DNA from 4 places in the Cupriavidus sp. GW821-FHT02F09 genome. Region 4 is predicted to be linked to each of the others. Evidence: predicted binding sites of a transcription regulator. Region 4 holds the regulator's gene; each other region holds the start of a gene.
What was found. Region 4 encodes FNR, which switches genes on or off when oxygen is low (the NO sensors DNR and NnrR bind a similar motif). Its sites were predicted from a motif close to TTGATNNNNATCAA; they were not measured.
Positions count from the first base shown of each region.

Region 1: the regulator FNR is predicted to act here: its motif matches at 2,086-2,099, upstream of AC07XB_RS07130 (oxygen-binding di-iron domain-containing protein).
Region 2: the regulator FNR is predicted to act here: its motif matches at 2,291-2,304, upstream of AC07XB_RS27960 (universal stress protein).
Region 3: the regulator FNR is predicted to act here: its motif matches at 3,040-3,053, upstream of AC07XB_RS02510 (universal stress protein).

Region 1 covers NZ_JBWKVH010000004.1:251,904-256,503, reverse strand. The annotation lists gene AC07XB_RS07140 (LysR family transcriptional regulator) at 1-458, opposite strand, end outside; gene gstA (glutathione transferase GstA) at 594-1,220, shown strand; gene AC07XB_RS07130 (oxygen-binding di-iron domain-containing protein) at 1,242-2,033, opposite strand; gene AC07XB_RS07125 (glutathione peroxidase) at 2,296-2,934, opposite strand; gene AC07XB_RS07120 (MDR family MFS transporter) at 3,010-4,500, opposite strand.
Region 2 covers NZ_JBWKVH010000033.1:6,909-11,508, forward strand. The annotation lists gene AC07XB_RS27950 (DEAD/DEAH box helicase) at 1-617, shown strand, start outside; gene AC07XB_RS27955 (serine/threonine protein kinase) at 651-1,712, shown strand; gene AC07XB_RS27960 (universal stress protein) at 1,743-2,180, opposite strand; gene AC07XB_RS27965 (hypothetical protein) at 2,451-2,612, shown strand; gene AC07XB_RS27970 (M20/M25/M40 family metallo-hydrolase) at 2,908-4,425, shown strand; gene AC07XB_RS27975 (carboxymuconolactone decarboxylase family protein) at 4,515-4,600, shown strand, end outside.
Region 3 covers NZ_JBWKVH010000001.1:505,440-510,039, reverse strand. The annotation lists gene AC07XB_RS02530 (bifunctional acetate--CoA ligase family protein/GNAT family N-acetyltransferase) at 1-8, shown strand, start outside; gene AC07XB_RS02525 (phosphoribosyltransferase) at 110-772, opposite strand; gene AC07XB_RS02520 (BCAM0308 family protein) at 894-1,397, opposite strand; gene AC07XB_RS02515 (TraR/DksA family transcriptional regulator) at 1,481-1,861, opposite strand; gene AC07XB_RS02510 (universal stress protein) at 2,138-2,968, opposite strand; gene AC07XB_RS02505 (zinc-dependent alcohol dehydrogenase family protein) at 3,166-4,173, shown strand; gene AC07XB_RS02500 (HlyD family secretion protein) at 4,400-4,600, shown strand, end outside.
Region 4 covers NZ_JBWKVH010000007.1:22,141-26,740, forward strand. The annotation lists gene scpB (SMC-Scp complex subunit ScpB) at 1-550, opposite strand, end outside; gene AC07XB_RS10440 (hypothetical protein) at 677-1,117, shown strand; gene AC07XB_RS10445 (sulfite exporter TauE/SafE family protein) at 1,141-1,905, opposite strand; gene fnr (fumarate/nitrate reduction transcriptional regulator Fnr) at 2,204-2,929, shown strand; gene AC07XB_RS10455 (hypothetical protein) at 3,016-3,261, opposite strand; gene AC07XB_RS10460 (membrane protein) at 3,264-3,482, opposite strand; gene ccoG (cytochrome c oxidase accessory protein CcoG) at 3,550-4,600, opposite strand, start outside.

The DNA.
Region 1 (4,600 bases), on a different contig from region 4:
TGGCGCGTGGCGCGCACGGCGATGTCGGCGTCGCGCCGGGTCAGGCTGACCAGCTCATTGGTGGCGATCAGCTCGAAGCTCAGCCCGGGATGCTTGCGCCCGAGCGGCGCCAGTGCCGGCAGCACCATGCCATGCAGCACGGTATCGGTGGTGGTGATGCGCACCAGGCCCGACACCGTGCCGGCCGACACCGAGGCATGCGCGCGCGCCGCCTCCAGCTCGGCCTCGATGCGTTCGGCATGCTGTGCGAACTGCTGGGCAAGTTCGGTCGGCAGGTAGCCCGCGCGGCTGCGCTCGAACAGGCGCCGCCCCAGCCCTTTCTCGATGCGCTGCAGCGCGCGGAACACGGTGGAGGCATCAAGCCCGAGCCGGCGCCCGGCTTCGGCCAGCGTGGCGCAACGCACCAATGCCAGCACCACGTCGAGATCGGGGGAAGAGAGTTGGTAGGGTATGTTCATTGCAGATTTGCAGCCATAGCTTGCGTCAGTGCGCATTGTGATTGCGCTTTCGCAATCCTAGACTGCCTGCACTGCCACCACAAGGCGTGGCGGCAAACCCTGAAAAACCGAACCCAAAACAGCGAGGACTACCCGATGAAGCTCTACTACTCCCCTGGCGCTTGCTCCCTGGCCGTGCATATCGCACTGCGCGAAGCCGGCCTGCCGTTTTCGCTCGCCAAGGTCGACCTGGCCCGGCACAAGCTGAGCGAGCCGGAAAACGGCAGCGACGACTTCTACGCGGTGAGCCCGCGCGGCTACGTGCCGATGCTGCAACTGGACGATGGCTCGCGCCACACCGAAGCCGCATCGCTGCTGCAATACGTGGCGGACCTCGCCCCGGGCAAGGCGCTGCTGCCGGCGGCCGGCACCCAGGCGCGCCTGGAAGCGGTGGGCTGGCTGACGCTGGTCTCCACCGAGCTGCACAAGGTCTTCAGCCCGTGGCTGTGGCACAAGGAAACCGCGCAGAGCACACGCGAGGATTGCCTGGCCAAGGTGGCCCTGCGCTTCGCCGAGCTGGACCGGCACCTGGCCACGCGCGACTACTTGTGCGGCACGCAGTTCACCGTGGCCGACGCCTACTGCTTCGCCGTCGCCAACTGGGCCAATATGCTGCACATGCCGCTCAACCCTTACCCCGCGCTGCAGGCCTACCTGTCGCGCGTGGCCGCGCGGCCGAAGGTGCACGAGGCGCTGGTGGCCGAGGGGCTGGCGCGCGATTGATCGTGCAACCGGTGCCGGGCGTCAGGCTGCCGTTGTGGTGACGGGCGGCAGCCTGTAGTTGTCCTGGCTAAGCAGGTCCAGCCCGCACTCCAGCGTGGAGACCCAGTCGATGAACTGCGCCACCATCACCTTGCCGCGAAACGACGGGCCGTGCTGCGGCACGATCCACTCGATATCCAGCCCGCGCGCCATGTTGGCCCACAGCCGGCAGGCGCGGTTGCCGCTCATGTAGCGCTGGTGGAAGGGCAGCATGGCGCGGGTGTGCGCGGCAAAATCGCTCACCACCGCGCCGGCTTCCCGCGCGCTGGTCATGGCCGCGCCCAGGTCGCCGGAGAACAGGATCTTGCTGATGGGATCGTAGAACTGGAAGTTGCCCTCCGAGTGCAGGAAATGCGCCGGCACCGCCAGCAACGTGCAGTTGCCCAGCGCGATCGGCATGCCGGCATCGGGGATGGTGACGATGCGCCCTTGCGTCTTGCCCGCCTGGCAGAAATGCGGCAAGAACCGCGCCCAGACGCGCGAGATCAGGATGCGGCTATCGGAGGCGGTCAGCCAGCGCCCGACCGAGGCCACGATATCCGGATCGGCGTGCGACGCCAGCACGTAGTCGAGCTGCTTGGGCGGAAAGTAGCGGCTGATGGCGAGGTACAGCTCGCCGTAGGTCATGTGCCCGCCAGGATCGATCAGCGCGCCGTGGCCGGCGTCGACGATCAGGAACTGGTTGGTCTGCACCACCTCGCCGTGCTCCTCCTCGACCAGGTCCGAAAACAGCAGGCAGGTGTGCCCGCCGGCATCGTATAGCGTGATGGCCATCGTCTGTCTCTCCCCAAAGCGGCGAAAGTAGCGATGGCGGCGCCCCGGCGGCTTGACGCTGGTCAAGAAGCCAGCGAATCGTGCGCCGATGCCATGGGCGCGGCCACGTTGAAGGGCAGTGTGCGCGGCGCCACCTGGGCGCTTGGCGGCTGGCAGGCGGTGTGCCTGGCCGGGATCGGCTTTACCGCGCTCAACCTGGTGGCGCACGGCTTCACGGCTGCGAAGCCGTGCGGTGCCGATGGCAGCTTAGTAGCCCGGCGGCTTAGCGCGCGCCGTCCAGCAGTTGCTCGATCTTGCTCACGAACTGCTTGTCGTCGGGCTTGGTCATGCTGTTATAGCTGCCCACCACCTGGCCGTTGCGGTCGATCACGTACTTGTAGAAATTCCACTTGGGCGTGGTGCCGGACTGCTTGGCCAGCAGCGCGTACATGGGATTGGCATCGCTGCCGCGCACGTGCGACTTGCCCAGCATCGGGAATTTCACGCCATAGGTGTTGTAGCAAAAGTCGGCGATCTCCTTGGAGGAGCCCGGCTCCTGCGAAAAGTCGTTGGACGGGAAGCCCAGCACCACCAGCCCGCGTTCGCGGTACTTGGCGTACAGCGCCTCCAGCCCTTCGTATTGCGGGGTAAAGCCGCAATAGCTGGCGGTATTGACCACCACTACGACCTTGCCGGCGTACTGGCAGAGGTTTTGCGGCGCTTCGTCCTGCAGGCGGGGGAACTTGAAGTTGAGCGAGGCCGGGCAGGCGCCGGCCGGCTTGGCGGCGGTGGCTGCCGGGGTATCGGCGGCTTGCGCAAGACGCGGCGCGGCGACAACAGCGGCGGCAGCGGCCAGGACCAACGCGCCGGACAAGGCGATGCGTTGCAGGGCGCGTGAGCGCTGTTCGGGAAGGCTGCGCATGTAGGAAACTCCGGAGATGGTCTATCCGTAGTTTACGCCGTTGGGCGTGAAATGGATGCGCAAGCCTCCTCCCGCTTACTCCATGGCCAGCGTGGCCGCGTGCTCGGTCACGCTGCTGCGCAACTCCACGTCCGGCATGCGGCGCACGATCACCAGCGCCAGCAGGGCGGCCACGGTGCCCACGGCAAAAATCAACCGGAAGCCCGACTCCACGCCGCCCGTCAGCACGTCCCGCACTGCGGGAGAGAGATGGGCCAGCGCCTCGCTGCCGTGGCGCAGCGCGCCCAGGTCCAGCGCCTGCGTCACGCCGGAAGCGTGCAGGGCATGGCGGAATTCCAGCGTCAGCAAGGTGCCGGCCAGCGCGCCGCCAAAGGCGCTGCCAAGCGAGCGCAGCACCAGCAGCGCGCCGGTGCCGGCGCCGGTATCGCGGCGCTCCAGCACGTTCTGCACCGTCATCAAGGTGCCGACCATGGTCATGCCCAGCCCCACGCCGGCCACCATCATGGCCAGCAAGACCAGCGCCAGCGGCGTGGACGGCGAAACCGCCACGAGCGCCAGCAAGCCCAGCGCCGCGGCAATGAATCCGCCGGTCAGGATGCCGCGCATCCGCCCCAGGCGCGGCGCCAGCCCGGCCACGATGAAATTGCCCGCCACGGTGGAGAGCAGGAACGGCACCACCAGCAAACCGGACTCCGACGCATCGGCGCCGCGCACCAGCTGGAAATGCAGCGGCAGCGCGAAGATGCACAAGAAGATATTCAGCGCAGCCATCGCGGACGCCGCCACGCCCAGCACATAAGCGCGGTTGCGGAACAGCCGCGGCGGCAGCATCGGGTCGCCCGCGCGGCGCTCCTGCCAGACCAGCGCGGTCACCGCCACCAAGGCCAGCAGCGCCAGGCCAGCGATCTCCGGCGAGATCCAGTCGTAGACATCGCCCCCCCAGCTCATCGCCAGCAGGAAGGCCACAATGGAAACCGTCAGCAGCAGCGCGCCGCCCCAGTCCACCCGCGCCGAGCCGCCACGCACCTGCAACTGGCTCAAGCCCCGATAGCACATGAACATGGCCAGCAACCCCAGCGGCACATTGATCCAGAACAGCCAGCGCCACGACAGATGATCTGAAGTCCAGCCCCCCACCAGCGGGCCGGCAATGGAAGCCACCGCCCACACGGTCGCCAGGTAACCCTGGTAACGCCCACGCTGGCGCGGCGCCACCACATCCGCAATCGCCGCCTGCGCCAGCGACATCAAGCCGCCACCGCCAATGCCTTGCAGCGCACGGAACAGGATCAGCTGCTCCAGCGTAGCCGCCATCGCGCACGCCACCGAGGCCAGGATGAACAGCGCGATCGCCAGCATCAGCAGCCGGCGCCGGCCATAGGTATCCGACAACTTGCCGTACAAGGGCGTGGAAACGGTGGAAGTGATCAGGTAGGCCGTCACGATCCACGACAAATGGCCAAACCCGTTCAGGTCATTGGCAATCGCCGGCACCGCCGGAATCACCACGGTCTGGTCCAGCGCGGACAGCAAGATGCAAAGGATGATCCCGCCGATCACGCGCATGATGGCCTGGTGGCTCAGGGCAGGGGTAGCAACCGCAGAAGAAGCAGATGAAGCAGAAGTGGAGGAAGACATCGGAGGCAGCAGGGCGCGTAGTCATAAG
Region 2 (4,600 bases), on a different contig from region 4:
TGGTCTGCGTGGATGAAATCTCGCTGATGCGCGATATCGAGCGGCTGATCAAGCGCCAGATCGAGCAAACCATCTTGCCGGGCTTCGAGGTCGATCCGAGCATTCCGGCCGAGCCGATCCAGAAGGGCCGGCAGGCACGCGGCCAGGGCCAGGGCCAGGGCAACGGTGGTGGTGGCCGTGGCCGCGGCCAGGCACCCGCCGGCGGCCAGCCGCGCGGCCGTGCACCGGCAGCGGAAGCTGGCGAGCGCCAGCAACGTCCGGCACGCGCGCCACAAGGCCGCAGCCAGGCTCCCGCGGCGGCCGATGGGCAAGGCCAGCGCCGCGCGCCGCAGGCACCGGGCCAGCGTCCGGCGCAGGGCAGCGCACGACCCGCTTCGGTCGGGCAAGGCAGCCCGCGCAACGGTCAGGCCAATGGCAACCGCACCGGCGAGGCCAACGGCAACCGTGCTGCTGGCAATGGCAACCGTGATCGCAATGGCGATGTCAACGGCAACCGCGCCGGTGCCAACACCCACGCCGCGCAGCCGCGCACCGGACAGGATCCGGCGGCACGCGGCCGCCGTCCGGCGCCGCAAGCCGCGCTGCTGGGCGGCCAGCGCGCCAAGCCCACGCGCTAACTCCATAACGTTCCCCAACGGCTGCCACGCGCAATGTCCAGTTCAGGGTTTGACCTTCAGGTGCCCGGCGACGGCGGCACGCCCATCGATGGCGATGGCGTGCCCTACGCCAGCCTCACGCCGGACCTGATGCTGGATGCCATGGAGGCCGCCGGGTTCGAGCCGGATGGCCGCCTGCTGGCGCTCAATAGCTATGAGAACCGGGTCTGGCAGGTGGGGATCGAAGGCAGCGCGCCGGTGGTGGTCAAGTTCTACCGCCCCGGCCGCTGGAGCGACGCCGCCATCCTGGAAGAGCATGCTTTCGTGCGGCAACTGGCCGACGCCGAGATTCCGGCGGTGCCGGCCATCGCGCGCGACGGCGCCACGCTGCTGGCGCATGCGGGTTTTCGCTTCGCGGTGTTTCCCCGCTGCGGGGGGCGCGAACCGGAGCTGGATCGTGCCGATACGCTGACCTGGCTTGGCCGTTTCATCGGCCGCATCCATGCGCTCGGCGCCACGCATCCTTACCAGGCACGCCCCACCATCGACGTGGACACCTTCGGGGTGGCCCCGCGCGACTGGCTGCTGGCGCAAGACTGTATTCCCCTGGAACTGCGCCCGGCTTGGCAGGCGGTTGCCGACCTCGCCGTGGATGGCGCTCGCCGCTGCTTCGAGCGCGCGGGCGATGTCGCGCAGTTGCGCCTGCATGGCGATTGCCATCGCGGCAATGTGCTGTGGATCGAGGAGTCGCATGCGGGTTCGCGCCCACCCGGGCCGCACTTTGTCGATTTCGACGATAGCCGCATGGGGCCGGCGGTGCAGGATCTGTGGATGCTGCTGGAAGGCGACCGCGCCGCCCAGCAGGGCCAGATGGCCGACATCCTGGCCGGCTATGAGGATTTCGCGGAATTCCAGCCGCGTGAGCTTTACCTGATCGAGGCGCTGCGCACGCTGCGCCTGCTGCATTACAGCGCCTGGCTGGCCAGCCGCTGGCGCGATCCGGCCTTTCCGGCGGCATTCCCGTGGTTTGGGACTGCCCGCTACTGGCAGGACCGCATCCTCGAGCTGCGCGAGCAGGTCGCGCTGATGGACGAGCCGCCGCTCTGGCCGGTCTGACCTGGCACCGGCCAGCCCAGGCCGGCTGCCTTACTTCTTGCCCGGGGCCTTGACCAGGACGACCGGGCACGGGGCGTGCGCCAGCACCCGTCCCGCCACCGAACCAATCACCGCATCGAAGAACGAGCCGCGGCCGTGCGTGCCCATGACGATGCCGCGTGCGTCCACGCTGGCGGCGTAGGCGACGATGCGCTCCGGCGCAAAGCCGTGCAGCGCATGTTGCTCGAAGGCGATGCCCGCGGCGCCGAGGATGTCGGCCACGGACTGCATGGCCTTACCGCTTTCTTCCTGATGCCAGGCGTCGATGGTTTCCTTGCTGACGAAGGCGCGTACCTGTCCGGTGACATCGGGCGTCACATGGACCACATGCACGGTAAAGCCGCTTTGCAGCAATTTGCCTTCGGCGATGAAGCGGGCGGCTGCGTCGGAAAAGGGCGAACCGTCGGTGGCGAGCACGATGTTGGTCATGGCGGCTATCTCCTGTAGTGGCTGTGATCGTTGTCGGCATGGCGGCCCCCGCCGGGGTGGCCCGGGGGCGGTCACTACGGTCATGATGGCACCCTGCGGGCAACCCTGCCTGGATCCAGATCAAGTCGGGCGCAATCGCCGGCGCCTTCCACGAGCCTTCCGAGAGCCTTCCAATTCCCCGTTTTGACGGTTTTTTTGCACCGTGCCGTGGCATCTCAGCGCCTTTTTGATGCGGGGAAATCTACGCTGCAGATAGGACAACTCTGTCGGATGTTCCGGCTTGCCGCCATGTGGATCTACTATCGGTTGGCGATCGGCGCGCTGGCCATGCTCGCGCTGATCCTGCTTTTTGCCATGGAATTCGGGCTGGCCAGTGCCATTGCGCGCCGCGAGGAGGGCTTTTCCCGGTCGCCCGATGAGCAGGGTCCCTGAAGGTGCCTGCGCGCTGCCGGGCCCGATGAAGGCGCGCCGCCAGGGGCGCCGCGCGTGGACAAGTTGCATGTAGCGGTTCAGACTGCCGGGTGCGGGCCGCGCGGCTGTCTTGCGGCCCGCCCGCCGTATCCGTCGCCATGCACTTTCCTATCCAACAAGAGCCATGAGACTACGTTCCCTTGCCCGCGCGCCTGGCAGCGCGCCGCATTGCGCCCCCCTGCATACCCATTCCCATACCTTCCAGTCCCCCTTGCGCAGCGCTGTCCGCGCGACCGTGTGCAGCGCCCTTGGCGCCATGCTGCTGGCCGCTGGCGCGCACGCCGCCACGCTCGACGGCGTGCAGCTGCAGCAGCACGCCGATCAGGCCGCGGCGCGCAGTTACCGCGAATGGGTCGAGTTGCTGGCGCTGCCCAACGACGCCACCGTGCCGGCGGATATCCAGAAGAACGCGGACTGGCTGGTCAAGGCCTTCGCCCGGCGTGGCTTCCAGGCGCGCGAGCTGCCCAATAATGGCAAGCCGATGGTCTACGCCGAATATCCCGCCAGCACGCAGCAAAACGCTGGCCCGCGCAAGACCGTGCTGTTCTACATGCATTTCGACGGCCAGTCGGTAACGCCGTCGCAATGGGCGCAGCCCAGCCCGTGGGAGGCTACGCTCAAGGCGCGCAGCGCCGATGGCAAGTGGGAAACGCTGCCGCTGGACAAACTCTACGCCGGCCAGGTCGATCCCGAATGGCGCGTGTTCGGGCGTTCGTCGTCCGACGACAAGGGCCCCATCGTGATGTTCCTGGCCGCCATGGATGCGCTCAAGGCCGCCGGGGTGGACCCGGCGGTCGATATCAAGGTGCTGCTGGATTCCGAGGAGGAGAAGGGCTCGCCGTCGCTGGGCAAGGTGATCGCGGACAACCTGGCGCTGCTGCGCAATGACGGCATGGTGATCTTCGATGGCCCCATGCACCAGAGCAACCAGCCCACGCTGATCTTCGGCAACCGCGGCGTGCTGCTGGTGCAGCTCAAGGTATTCGGCGCCAGCCAGGGCCTGCACAGCGGCCACTACGGCAACTATGCCGCCAACCCCGCGCAGCGGCTGGCAAACCTGCTCGCCACCATGAAGGACGACGACGGCCGCGTCACCATTGCCGGTTACTACAAGCCGGTAAAGATCGATGAACGCGCGCGCCGCATCATGGCCGCCGTGCCAGACGACGAGGCCGCGCTGCGCCGCCGCCTGGGCATCGCGCGCGCCGAGCGCGTTGGTGCCAACTACCAGGAGGCCATGCAGTACCCCACGCTGAACGTGCGCGGCATGGCCGCCGGCGACGTGGGCGAGAAGGCCCGCACCATCATTCCGGAAGTGGCGGTGGCCGAAATCGATATCCGCACCGTGCCGGAGACCAGCCCGCAATCCCTGTTCGGCCTCGTCAGGCAGCACGTGGAAAAACAGGGCTACCACCTGGTCAAGGGCGAGCCTACCGACGACGACCGCGCGCGCTATCCCAAGCTTGCTTCGGTCACCGCGGGCGAGGTCTCGGCCTCCAGCTCCGCAGCGCGCACGGACCTGTCGGCGCCGATCAGCCGGTGGCTCACTCAGGCCATGCAGCAGTCCTACGGCAAGGCACCGGTGCAGATCCGCATGATGGGTGGCACCGTGCCGACCGGCGCGGCGGTGCAGGCGCTGCAGGCGCCGTTCGTGATCGTGCCGCTGGTCAATGCGGACAATAACCAGCACAGCTACGACGAGAACATGCGGTTGGGCAATTACCGCGATGGCATCCGTACCGTGATGGGCATCCTGCAGACACCGTTCAAGTAAGGGGCAACGCCGTAGGCCGCAGGCGCCGCGTATCCGCCAGGACGCGGCGTGCCTGCCCAATGACCCATGCAATCACAGGAGATAGCAAGATGACGCAAGCCAGGCAAGATCCCGCCGCCTACGCGCAAACGCCGGCCTTCGAAGCCGGCCGGCAGGTACGTTCGGAAGTCATGGG
Region 3 (4,600 bases), on a different contig from region 4:
GGCCATGACATTGCGCTAGCCGCCCGCCTTTCCCTAACTGGCCAGGCTGCCAGAGGCTGGCAGCAGCCGGAAAAGACCAAAAGCACCGCCTCCAGAACGCCCACCCCTACTACCGTCCCGCCAAACGCCCCACCCCGTGCTGCCCCGGATCGCCCTCCAGGCAAGCCACCACTTCCTCATCCTCAACCTGCGGAAACTCCCGATAATGCTCACCGACAGCGGAAAAATTGGCCGGCGATCGCAGGCAGACCACCTCGTCCGCGTAACGCCGCACCTCGGCGAGCGAAGCCGGCGCGGCCACGGGCACAGCGCATACCAGCCGGGCAGGATTCTGCTGCCGCACGGCATGCAATGCGGCAATCATGGTGGCGCCCGTGGCAAGCCCATCGTCCACCACGATCACCGTGCGCCCGTCCAGCGCACGCGCGGCGCGCCCCGGCGTGTATTGCTTGCGGCGGCGGCGCAGCAATGCAAGCTGTTCGTTGCGCTCCTGGTTGAGATAGCTGGAGTCGGCGCCAACTCGTGCCGCGTAGGGCGTCACGTAGACCCAGCCGCTTTCATCGACCGCGCCGACCGCCATCTCGCGGTCGAATGGCGCCCCTAGCTTCCTGACCAGGACCACGTCCAGTTCGCCGCCGAGCCGGTCGGCGAGTATCTTGCCCATCGGCACGCCACCCCGTGGAATGGCCAGCACAAGGGGATGGGCGTCGCCGTACCCGGAGAGCGCTTCGGCTAGCCGCTCGGCGGCCTCGTTCCTGTCCTGGAAAGTCATGACATCACCTTTTGCCGGTGAGGGACCAGCTAGCTGGCTAGCCGGCTAGCGACTTCCATCGACGCCGTAAGGCGAGGTGTCTGTCAGACTGGACGGCCCCCAATGCGCGCCATGACGGTCCTCAAGCGCGGTGCCAATGAACATACAGGGTCTCGTCGGCGTCGGAATAGTCGATTTCCAGCTTGCCACGATACGCATGATGCACGGCAGAGCCGATATCGCGTGCCAGGTGAAAGCCCGTGGTCGTGATGGTGATGCGATCCTCCTGAGTCTGCGTCGCCATGATGCGCTCCATCGGATGACTCTCTCTCATCAGGGCTTCGCGGTGCCGCACCAGCCCGAGAATCTCATCCCGGTGCTCCCGCTGGAACGCCCCATCCAGCGTCAACTGCGCCGCGGGCACATGGTCGGCGATGCGGTGGCAGGCCGGGCACATCAGCGCCTTGGCGCCGGGCGGCACGGCCCGCCATTGCCAACGTCCTTTCAGGAGGACCGCGTGGCAAGCGGGACAGGAAGCGATGGCGGGCGCCTGCTCCGGCTGCTTGTAGGCATCGTGGATGGGATCCTGGGGAAGCCGGTCCCAACGGGCCGGCCTGACCTGGCTCGAACGCTCACGGACTTTCATGTCTGGCTCCTGAAATCGAATCGGGCAGCGCCCACGCGGCCTGCCTGCAGTATTGCGGACTCACCTGGCGAGCCCGCCCATGCTCATCGCATACCGCTCGGCGCCCCGAACATGTGCTCGTGCTTGCGCTGGCACGGGGTGCAGCGTTTGGCCGTGGGATACGCTTGCAGGCGCGGATAAGGAATGGGCTCGCCGCAGTCCACGCACACGCCGTAGCTGAGCCTGGCGATCCGCTTGCGCGCCACCGCTATGTCGGCCAGTTCCATGCGGTAGTGTTCGGCCACGGCATCGTCCATGCGCTCCTCGGTGCCATGCTCAGCGAGATCCGCGTCGTCGTTCGCTTCGCGCTCGGCGGACACAGTACGGGAAACGGCTGCGGCGTCCATCTGGCCACGGATTCTCTGCTCTCTGCTGTCCAGCAAGGCGACGAGGCTGGAGAGCTGCTCTTTCGTTAAATCGGACATCGTCGACTCCCGGGCGCGGCAAGGTGGATCCACATCCATGATGCGATGACATCGGGCAGGCCGCTTGCGCCAGATCAAGTGATGGGCCGCCGGCACGAAGTGCCTGCGGCGTGGCGCGCTGAACCCTCGTTCCGCTTCAAGCTTCAATATAGGTGGGTGGTTGCCGGTTAGCATGATCTGCGTCAATCTCACTTCCGGCCATGCGCGGAGCCGGCCGCAGCCATGGTGCGCGCGGGCGCGGATATCGCGCCCGCGCCATGCCGGCAGTTAATGTGACTAGTGTGACATCAGGACGGGCACCGTCATGGTGTCCAGCAAAGCCCTGGTGACGCCACCCAGTACCAACTCGCGCAGGCGGCCGCGCCCGTAGGCGCCCATCACCACCAGATCGGCGCCAAAATCCGCCGCGCGCGAGAGCAAGGTTTCCCCGATGGCGATGTCCGATCCTTCCTGGCAGTGTTCAAACTCTGCCTGGACGCCATGGCTTGCCAGCGCGGCCATGGCATGGCCCGGCAGGCTCGCATCGGGCCGCGCGCCGGTACCTTGCGCGCAAAGCACCTTGGCCTGCCCGCCGCAGATCAAGGGCATGGCGTCGTGCAAGGCGCGCGTGGCCTCGCGTCCGCCGTTCCAAGCCACCATGACACGTGCGCCGGGGACAGCGAACTGGCCTGCGAATGGAATGACAAGAACCGGCCTGCCACCGTCGAGGATGAGGGTTTCCAGGAACTGGGTCGCGACAAAGCTGTCTGGGTCGGCCGGATCGTATTGCCCGACAACCACAAGGTCGGCCTCGCGCACTTCGCGCAGCGCCATCATCAACGGATCGCCATCCACTGCCCGCCACTCGGTTTCGATCCCCAGGTCCTGCGTTGCCGCCAGGAAGCGCCGGTGCACCGCCTCGCGCGCCTCACTGCGCCGCTGGCGGTCCTCGTTGATATAGGTCGCGGCACCCTCCATCAGGTAAAACCAGGCGACATCCGGCATAAAGCCGGCAAACAGCCCGATCAGCCGGGCATGGCGTGCCACGGCGAGCCGGGCAGCGATTTCAAGCCGGTCCAGCGCGCGTGGGCTGGTGTCCAGGTGGACCATGATGCTGGCGTATTCCATAACATTCCTGTGCGGTTTAGGTTTGGGTTTGGGAGCCTGAATCCAGTCTAGGCAGCGTTTGGACGTGGCTATTGACTCAGGTCAAGCCGATACCTTCTGCACAGGGGCTGGCGCCTCGCGTACGCCATGGATACGGATCAAGCGGCAACCGTCAGCGTGACCTAGGCTAAATGCTGGGCACCGCCGAGGACGTCACCATGCACGAGACGATGCGCGCCATGATTTTCGACGGCACCGGGCCGGCCTTGCGCCTGGCGCGCGTCCCCGTGCCAGACCCCGGCCCAGGCGAAGTGCGTATCGCGGTGAGCACCTGCGGCGTCTGCCGCACCGACCTGCACATTGTCGACGGCGAACTCGCGCACCCGAAAGCCGCCCTCATTCCCGGACACGAAATCGTTGGCAGGGTCGAGTCCTGTGGCGCAGGCGTGACGGGCCTTGCCCCGGGCGACCGGGTCGGCGTGCCGTGGCTCGGGCAGACCTGCGGGCACTGCGGCTATTGCGCGGCGCGTCGCGAAAACCTGTGCGATACGCCGCAGTTCACCGGCTATACGCGCGACGGCGGCTACGCCGAGTACGTAGTGGCCGACAGCCGCTTTTGCTTCCCCATCCCGGAGCACTACGACGACGAGCATGCGGCGCCCTTGCTGTGTGCGGGCCTGATTGGCTACCGCACGCTGCGCATGGCGGGGGACGCCCGCAAGGTCCGGTCTATCGGCATTTACGGATTTGGCGCCGCGGCCCACCTGGTGACGCAGATCGCCGTCGCCCAGCAGCGCGAGATCTTTGCCTTCACGCGCCCCGGCGACACCGCCGCCTGCCAGTTCGCGCGTGACACCGGGGCGTGCTGGGCCGGTCCAAGCGACCAGCCCGCACCGCAGCCGCTCGATGCCGCGCTGATCTTCGCGCCGGTGGGTGCGCTGGTGCCGATGGCGCTGCAAGCCGTCGCCAAGGGCGGCACCGTGGTTTGCGGTGGCATCCACATGAGCGATATTCCGGCCTTCCCCTATCGCCTGCTCTGGGAGGAGCGGTCGATCGTGTCGGTGGCCAACCTCACGCGCGACGACGGGCTGGAACTGATGCGGATCGCCCAGGCCACGCCGCTGCGCACCACCACCACGGTCTATCCGCTGGAGCAGGCCAATGCCGCGCTGGCCGACCTGCGCGCGGGCCGCCTGGCCGGCGCGGCGGTACTGCGCATCGCTTAATCGCCTAATTAGAACTCCCCCTCCAAAAAGTGCCCCCTTCGGCACCAACTTGCGCTAGATCAAGTCCACGCCCCACCCCGCCGGATAGCATTGGACCCTACGCCGTCGCCCCGCGGATCAAGGTCTGTCTTTGTCGTCTCCCCTTCCCCCCTTTGCCCGACACCCTGAACCCCCTGGCGCGCCCGGCGGCATTCCATCATTCAGCGCACAGGTGCACAGGTAGCCGATGAAACTCAAACCAGGCTGGGGTATAGCGGTATTGTTCGTTGCTGGCGCCATTGGAGCCGCCGTGTGGTGGCTTGGCAGCCAGCGCGACCCGTGGCCGGCTTATGTGGCCCACAGCAATGGGCGCATGGAGATCGGCCGCCTCGACGTGGCGGTGAAGTATCCGGGCCGCGTCATCGATCTGCCGGTTCGCGAGGGCGAT
Region 4 (4,600 bases):
TCGGCTCCTGATTCAGCAGCGCGACCTGCGCCTGGGCCTGGATGTCCTCCAGCGGCGGCAATTCATCGAGCGTGCGCAGGCCAAGGTCATCAAGGAAGTTCTTGGTGGTGGCATAAAGCGCAGGCCGCCCGGGCACGTCACGGTGGCCGATCACCTCGATCCAGCTGCGGTCCTCGAGCTTCTTCACGACTTCGGTGCTGACCGCGACACCACGGATTTCCTCGATATCGCCCCGCGTGACCGGTTGCCGGTAGGCAATGATCGCCAGCGTCTCCATCACGGCGCGGGAGTACTTGGGCGGCTTTTCAGGATTCAGCCGATCCAGGTATTCACGCATGACAGGGCGGCTCTGGAAACGCCAGCCACTGGCCAGTGCCACGAGTTCCACGCCGCGTTGCTCCCAGTCGCGGCGCAGCTCTTCGAGCAGCACACGAATGGTGTCGGCACCGACGTCGTCGGCAAACAGCCGGCGCAAGTCATTGACGCGCAAGGGTTCCTGCGCGCAGATCAGCGCGGTCTCGAGGACGATCTTCGCCTCTTGGGTATTCATGTTGATTGCGTGCAGCCTGTCTTTGCACCTGCGCCCCGGTTGATCCCGGGCGCACTGGAGATTGCGGGTTCAGCGGTAGGGATTGCCACCGCCATCTGGCCGCGCAGCCAACCGCATGCTTGATGCATGCCAGCCGTGCGCCTTCTTTTATTGCATCGGGTGCCGGACCTGACCGGCAGGAGATCGCCCGGCCACCGGCATTATCTGCCAGTCGACGGAGCCCTTGCGTCGCGCCTTCCCCCTGATGTGGCGGACCTGTCCGGCGCGGCGTTTATCATCGAACGCGCCGGGTGCAAGAAAATACGGATATCGGGCCTGCTGGCCTATTTCACCCCGCCCTGCCGTAGCTGGTCTTTTGAACCGAATCTTTTGAACCGGACGGCGGATGGGGAACGGTCCCTGGCGCTGATGCCTGCCTGGGTGTTCCTGGCATGCATCCCTGAGCAGCGGATGCTACCTGACGATGCCACGATGAAATACGTGCGCGATATCGCTGTTCTTGCGATTGTATGGCATTCCCTGGCAAACCTGCAACCGATTCGCACAGCTACCTCAGCGAAGAAGTGACAGATACACCACGAAGCAGCGCTTCAGAAGACCAGGCAGAATCCATGCGCGGCAAGCGTCTCAGGCAAAAGCAGCGCGCGCGCCACCCCGGCCAAGCCAAAGGCCACCACCGCAAGCCCAGCGCCAGCCCGCAACGCCGGGCGCCGCGAAAGCTGCCTGAGATAGCCGGACAGGCCCGAGATCACCAGCAGGTTCGGCAGGGTGCCCAAGCCAAACACGGCCATCACCAGCGCGCCCGACGGGGCATTGCCGGCCAGCAACGCCATGGCAAGAGCACCGTACACCATGCCGCACGGGACCAGCCCCCAGGCTAGCCCCATGCCGTAGCGGCGCAGCAACCGGCCCTGCCCATGCGCCCGGGCCACAGCCGGCAAGCGCGCCCCGACGGCACCAAGGCCGCGCAGCAAGCCACCCGCGCCCCGGGCGGCGAGCCGCTCCAGCCAACCCGTACCCATGGTGCGCCCGCGCAACATCCACAAGCCCGACAGCACCAGCATTACACTGCCGACCCCGAACAGCCAGCGCTGCAGCGGCAGGTACTGCGTCTTCCAGACGCCGGCGCCAAGGGCGCCCAGCAAGCCTCCCAGCACCGCATACATGCTCAGCCGCCCGGCATGCATGACAAGCAGTTCCAGCAACCAATGGCCGGGACGCCGGAGCACCGTGGCAGGCACGCGCGCAACGCCGCCCTGCTCCGCCGCCAGCGCGATCCCGCCGCACATGGCGGCGCAGTGCACGCCGCCCAGCAAAGCCAAGGTAAATACGCTGATAAGCACGCCTATGGTCAACTTCTCCTCCCAATCACACAATCGCAACGTCTGGCGCGGTAAAATGCGGCGAACGCGCCCCCGCAGCTCCAAGAGGCGCTATCAACATGAGGCCTTGCGCCCGCGCACACCAGCGCGCTCGCACAACATGACGACGGGCACGGCAAGCCGCGCTGCACAGATAGCGCACTGCCGCAAGACCCGCGCGCCAGGCCGATGTGGATAGCGCTTCCAACCGACGACTCTCAACGTCAAGCTCTCAACTCAATGCGCCCGCCACATCGCGCTTGACTGACTGCGCTAAACCGACAGGCCCCAATTGCTCACCACCATTCCCATTACCGAGATGTCGCCCCGCTGCTCCACTTGCTCGCTCGGCCAGCTCTGCCTGCCCGTCGGCATGTCGCAGCAGGACCTCGAAAAGATGGATACGCTGGTCCAGGACCGGGTGCGCGTACGCAAGGGCGAAACCCTGTACCGCCTCGGCGATCCTCTCACCGCCGTCTACGCGATCCGCTTCGGCACGCTCAAGACCCACCTGACAATGGAAGACGGCCGCTCGCAGATCACGGGCTTCCACCTTCCCGGCGAAGTCGTCGGCCTCGACGGCCTTGGCGAGATGCAGCATGCGTCGGACGCCACCGCGCTGGAAGATACCGAAGTCTGCGTGGTGCGCTTTGGCGATCTCCAGACGCTGTCCAACGTCCTGCCGTCGCTGCAGCATCAGTTCATGCGCCTGATGAGCAAGGAGATCTCGCAGGACCAGGTCATGTTGATCACGCTCGGATCGATGCGCGCCGAGGAGCGGCTTGCCGCTTTCCTGATCAACCTGTCCGAGCGCTTGTCCGCGCGCGGCTATTCGGCCTCCGAGTTCGTGCTGCGCATGAGCCGCGAGGAAATCGGCAGCTACCTGGGGCTCAAGCTCGAAACCGTCAGCCGCCTGTTCTCGCGCTTTGCGGAAGCCGGCCTGATCCAGATCCGCCAGCGCCACGTCAAGCTGGTCGACATGGTGGGGATCAAGCAGATCGTCAACAAGTCCTGCTGACCTGCACGTCGCGCGCCGCCCTCGCCTGCGGCGGCTCGCCGCGATGCCGCGCCTGCTGGCCTGAACCGGCAAGGCGCGCATCGCAATCACTCCAGCTCGTCCGTGTCCGCCAGCCGCGTGGGCATGGTGTACAGCGTCAAGCCGCTCGACAGCGCGCACAGCACCCACGCGATCAGGAAACCCACGGTGTAGACCGCCTCCCGCGATGCCTCGACCGGCTGGCCGAAGAAGCGCAGGTCGCCGGGATCGACCATGGAGAATACCAGCGCGGTCGTCAGCCCGGCGACCAGGAAAGCGGGCCACAGCACCCACATCAGCCAGCGTAGCCTCATGATCACCTCGCTTGCGCCGCGACCGGCGCTGCCTGGCGTGCCGCGCTGCCCGCCTTCTCAACCACCAGGCCGTGGCGCGCCACCCCTTCCTCAATGGGCGGATCCGGATGGGTCATGGCCAGCCAGATCGTGACCCCGCAGGCCACCATGGCCACGAACGGCCCACTCATCAGCAGCCACGGCCATGGCTCCTTCCACCAGGGATTACTTTGCTGCGTCATCTGGCCTCCTCTAGATCTAGATCGCGTATGTTGCGTACGGATTGGTGCAACCAGCGTCCCTGCCGCCTCATAGATTGCGCGGCACGATAAAGCTGGTGCTCTGTCGAATCTCCGCGCCATGGCTCCCCGCGCCCTCGTCGGGCACCGCGGTCACTGTGACCTCGATCTTGTGCGTGCCCTGCGCCGCGGACTCGATCGGCACGCGCACCCGGATGGGAATCAGGCGATTGGACGTGGGCTCCAGGTTGCCGGCAGCGTGATCATATTCCACAGCCAGGCCCTTGAGCTCATCGCTGCCCGCGCTGACGGCGACGCGCATTGGCGCCTCGGTCGTGTTGATCAGCTGCAGCCGGTACACGTTCTCGATCCAGCGCCCTTCCACTTCCCGCCCCAGCGCGCCGCGGTCGCGGATGATATCGACCTTGAGCGGCGTGCGCATGGCCAGCGAGGCCATGAAGCCGGCGACCAGCGCCAGCCAGATCACCGAGTAGATCACCGTGCGCGGCCGCACCAGGCGCTTGCGCGCCACGGTCTCGGAGAGCGCGCTGCGCATGGCGTTCTCGGACGTATAGCGGATCAGCCCGCGCGGGTAAGCCATCTTGTCCATGACCTGGTTGCAGGCGTCGATACAGGCGCCGCAGCCAATGCAGTCGTATTGCAGGCCATCGCGGATATCGATGCCAGTAGGACAGACCTGCACGCAGATGCTGCAATTCACGCACGAGCCCAGCCCGGCGGCCTTGTGGTCCGCCTTGCGCGAGCGGCTGCCGCGCGGCTCGCCGCGGCCCACGTCATAGGTGACCACATAGGTGTCGCGATCCACCATCACGCTCTGGAAGCGCGCATACGGGCACATGTACTTGCAGACCTGCTCGCGCATGAAGCCGGCGTTGCCCCAGGTGGCAAACGAGTAAAACAGCATCCAGAACGTCTGCCACGGACCCAGCGAGAGGCTCAGCACCTGCGCGCCGAGCGTGCGAATGGGCGAGAAATAGCCGACGAAGGTAAAGCCCGTCCATAGCGCGATCACGATCCAGAGCGTGTGCTTGGTGGCCTTCAGGCGCAGCTTGCGCACGCTCCATGGATCGCCGTCCAGGCGGATGCGGGCAAAGCGGTCG